One region of the Catenuloplanes niger genome, then DNA from elsewhere that is predicted to be linked to it. Evidence: riboswitches for the same ligand, from Rfam matches in the RefSeq annotation. Region 1 holds a riboswitch; the other holds the start of a gene.

Region 1 (2,195 bases):
GGGCGACGACCGGTGCCCGCGGGAGCACTGGGATCCCAGCCACGCCGGAAGCGGGAAACAGCTTCTGTGGTTCCGCTTCTCGCGCCGGAAGCACCGGCCGGGAAGCGGCGCCCCGGCGGCATCGCCCCGGAAGCGGGTGAGACGAAGGAGCCCGCGGCGACGGCCGCGGGCTCCTTGACGTCAGATGATCGACAAATGCACGTGGTTCGTATGGTCACCGGAGGGTGTGCCACCGCCCGCGTACGATTGCCAGCCGCTCGACGGCAGCCAGATCCGGCTGTACCAGATCACGTAGAGCACGCCGAGCCGGTCCGCGTTCTTGATGTAGAAGTTGGCCAGGTTGTCGCCGTAGACCTTGTCCGCGCCGAACGCGACGCCGCCGAAGCCGCTCGCCTGGGCGGACCAGTCGCAGGCCCGGCCGCGCGGATGCTCGCCACCGTCCTCGGCGCTGCGGTAACAGGACACGAAGTGGTTGAAGCCCGCCGACTTGGTCTGCTTGTAGGCGTGCAGCGTGCGGGGCGTGATGCAGCCGCCGGTCGTCGGGTCGTCCGCGGTGCAGCTCTCCGACGGGAAGGACCCGTCGACGGCCCGCTCGACCGCGACCGCGACCGCCGCGGAGCCGCTGCCGGACTCGACGTTCGCCGCGGCGCCACCGCCCGCGGCCTTCAGCGCGTTCTCCGCCTGCTTCTTCCGCTTGTCCATGGTCTCGACCTGCTTCTTCTGCTCACCGATCTCGTTGTCGATGGCAGTCTTCGCACGCGAGGCCTCGTCCTTGGCCACGACCAGGTCGCGGACCTGCTTCTCCTGGTTGATCGCCATGGTCTCGAGCAGCGTGGCCCGGTCCATGAAGCCCTGGCCCTCGGAGGCGTTCAGGATCGCCACCATGGGGGCGAGGCGGCCGTTGCGGTAGGTCCGGCCGGCGAGCTCGCCCACCGTCGCCTCGCGCGTCTTGAGGTCGGCCTCGATCTTCTTGAGCTCCTCGGTCAGCTCCTTCTGGCGCTTCTCCGAGGCAGCGAGCTTGTTCTTCGCCTCGACGAAACCCTTGCTGGCCGCGTCGAGCTGTTCCCTGAGCTGTTCCGTACCGCCCTCGTCGATCGCGTAGGCGGGCGTTGCGAGCGCGGCCGTGGCCACAGTCGCCAGCAGCACCGAAAGCGCCGCTATTCGCCGTAGGCGCATCATGTTCCTCTCTCGGACCGCCGGCCGGGTTAGCTGACGGGTTCGGGATGGGAACGACACCCCTACCGCTGACGCGGATTCACCCCACAAACGTGGTTCCCCGACTCGCTGAGCGATTTGGCGGTGGTCGCCACGGGCACCGTGCGCGCCCGCCAATGACGACCGGCGGCAAGACTACCCAGTCGTGCCAAGGACGACCGCTCAAGATCCTAAAACTTAAGAATTCCCTATAGTCACGTAAAGTACCCGCTCAATGACCGGAAAACATAGAGAAACATCGACACGGTACGCACAAAGGCCGCCCCGGCAATCGGAGCGGCCTTTGTTATACGAATTGTCTAACGGTCAATTACAGAGAGCTCGCACGACGGGCCGGTGCGCGGCCCGCGGGCTGGTGCGGCTCCGGTCCCACGTCCGTGCGCTCCGGGATTCCCATCGTCACCGGCTTGTCCGCCGACACCGTCACCAGCTCACCGTGGTGCATGAGTGTGATGCTCTTCTCACCGGTGCCGTTCCGCAGCGAGTAGGTCACCTCGTCGCTGCGCACGTCCACCCGCAGCCGCAGCCCGCGCCAGAGCAGCGCGAACTCCATCCGGGTGATCCGCTCGGGCAGGCGCGGGTTGAACGTGAGCTGCCCGCCGTGGTCCCGCATGCCGCCGAGACCCATCACCAGCGAGATCCACGAGCCGCCCAGCGACGCCACGTGCAGGCCCTCGCGCGCGTTGTTGTGCAGGTCGTGCAGGTCCATCAGCGCGGCCTCGCCCAGGTAGTCGTGGGCGAGCTCCAGGTGGCCGGTCTCCGCCGCCAGCACCGCCTGGGTGCAGGCGGACAGCGACGAGTCACGGACCGTACGGGCCTCGTAGTAGGCGAAGTTGCGCTGCTTCTCCTCGTCGCTGAACGCGTCGCCGCGCCACAGCATCGCGAGCACCAGGTCGGCCTGCTTCACGACCTGCTTGCGGTACAGGTCGAAGTACGGGTAGTTGAGCAGCAGCGGGTAGTTCTCCTGCGGCGTGCCCTCG
Region 2 (2,195 bases), 950 kb from region 1:
GCCGATATCCGCGCGGTCGAGTTGTACTGCATGGCCGCGTTGTGCGGCAGCGACTTCCCGGCCTTCGCCCAGGCCGCCTTCACCAGGCCGGAGCAGTCGAAACCGGTCGGTCCCGCGGAGGCGTAGATGTAGGGCTTGCCGAGCTGGGCGTAGGCGAACTGCACCACGGCGCTCGACCCGGCGGGTGCGCTCGGCGCGGCACCGCCACCGCCGCTGTTGCTACCGCCGCCGCTGTTGCCGCCACCGTTGCTGACCGGCGCCGCGACTGCCTGCTCCTGCTCCCGGCCGTAGGCGGCCTTGCGCAGCGAGTACAGGTTCTTCAGCTCGCCCTCGATGCCGGCCTTGCGCTTGCCGGCCTCGTCCTTCTGCGCCTTCTGCTTCTTCTCGGCGGCGTCGAGCTTGGCCTTCTCCTCGACGTACCTCGCCTCGGTGGCCGTGTAGGCGGCGACCTCGTCGTTGCGCGCCTGGGCCAGCTGCTCGAGCACGCTGAGACCGGCCATCAGATCCTGGCTGTCGCTGAGCGTGAGCAGCGTGTTCGCGTCACTGAACCGCCCGGACTTGTAGGCGCGGTTGGCCAGTTGGCCGACGTTGGTGCTGGCCTCCTTGACCTCCTGCTCCAGCGTGGCGGTCTTCTCACTGAGTTCCTTGGCCGCCGCCTGGGTGGCCTTCAGTTCCTCATTGATCTTGTTGTAGGACTCGATCACGACCTCCAGCTCATGGGAGGCCTTGTCGATCTGCTTGGTGAGTTCGGCGCTTGACGGTTCGGCCAGGGCAGCGGAGGTCGGCGCGAGAACGCCGACCGCAACGGCCGCCAGCACGACAGCGCGCAGGATCGCACGCGAAGCTGACAACGGGGTGGACCCTTCTTCGCTGCCGCCTACCGGGTTAGCTGACGGATTCGGGCGAGAAGGACGCCCTACCGCGCGAGCGCGGATTCACCCCGGTGGGACTCTGTGGGTCCCCGGTTCGCCGCGACACCGGTCGAAGACCGCGTCGGGTGGGCCCGGCACGGCCGGCGATCGGCGCGCCTGGCACGAACGGTGCGGGGGAGCACCGACGGCCGAGGCCGGGCGATTCGGCGGCGCCGGGCTGGCGTCATTCCGGGGGGAGTGACTGAAGACCAGGTCCGGCCAACCCACGGTAACGACCATTTCGGAGGATCGAAAGGGTGACGGCGGTCATCTGTGGGCTTTCGCCGGTAATAGGGCAAATATCTAGATAGCTCAGAGTGAAGGAATGATTCCCTCAAGTAACCGCTCCGTGCAATTGCGGTGGGCAGTACCCGAAACGGGCCCTTTGCGTGTTTGGGCGAGTCTCAGGGACCTCGCCTCTCGGGCAAATGCGGAGAAATGCGCCGGGAAAACGGGTGCCGGGCCCTACCTGACGGGTGGAAATCTGCCACCTGGCAGATTGCCCTCTTCCCATTAGTGGCACGCGGTTGGGAGTATGGCTGTTAGGGAGGTCTCAGGGTTCTCCCGCAAGGGAAGCACCGTTACCCAGTGACTTTCTCGCAGCGCGGACTTTCTCGCAGTGCGCACTGACGCATCACGTGATCCTCGGAGTTCACGCCACGGAACTCCGGAGATCGTCTTTCCCCGGGGGCGGGGGAGCCAACGCGGCGAACGCGGTGTGGTGACCGGCGGCAACCGGAGACACCACATGCCGGATTCGACATCGTGCCGGTTCTCGACACTGTGCCGGTTCTCGACACTGTGCCGGTTTCTCGACACTGTGCCGGTTCTCGACATCATGCCGAATTCGGCACCGCGATCGCCGTAAACAAAAGACCAACTCCTAAAGAGCCGCAGGAGGACTCCGATGGAGAATAGCGCTCGTTACTCGCCGCGTTCAACCCGTCGCTACGCTTCTCCCGGTGCCGCACCGCGCAGCCGGGTCGCATTCGAGACGGCCGACGTCATCGTCACCCCGGAGTACTTCGAGGTCGCCGGCCGGCGCTGGCCGACCAGCGAGCTGGCCGGGCTGCGGACCGTGCGGGGCCCGTTCGACCAGCTCACGGTGCGTGCGGTCGCCACGTCCGGGGTGAGCCTGCTGGCGATCTTCGCGGCGCTCAGCTTCGGCAACGGCCTGCACGCGCTCGGCCCGGCGGCGTACGTCGTGATGGGCGCGGCCGCGTTCGTCCCGATGCTGCTCGGGGTGGTCGGGAATCGCACCCGGCCGCGCGTCTACGAGCTCTG

The links. A riboswitch is a leader RNA that binds a small molecule or an ion and turns the genes downstream of it on or off. The one in region 1 is predicted to bind cyclic di-AMP.
Region 2: it holds a riboswitch for cyclic di-AMP, as region 1 does, so the genes downstream of both, J2S44_RS12120 (C40 family peptidase) here and J2S44_RS16410 (coiled-coil domain-containing protein) in region 1, are expected to answer to the same signal.

What each region holds. Positions count from the first base shown of each region.
Region 1 covers NZ_JAVDYC010000001.1:3,768,780-3,770,974, forward strand. The annotation lists gene J2S44_RS16410 (coiled-coil domain-containing protein) at 181-1,146, opposite strand; cyclic di-AMP (ydaO/yuaA leader) riboswitch at 1,179-1,309, opposite strand; gene J2S44_RS16415 (glycoside hydrolase family 65 protein) at 1,526-2,195, opposite strand, start outside.
Region 2 covers NZ_JAVDYC010000001.1:2,818,574-2,820,768, reverse strand. The annotation lists gene J2S44_RS12120 (C40 family peptidase) at 1-851, opposite strand, end outside; cyclic di-AMP (ydaO/yuaA leader) riboswitch at 860-990, opposite strand; gene J2S44_RS12115 (DUF6232 family protein) at 1,819-2,195, shown strand, end outside.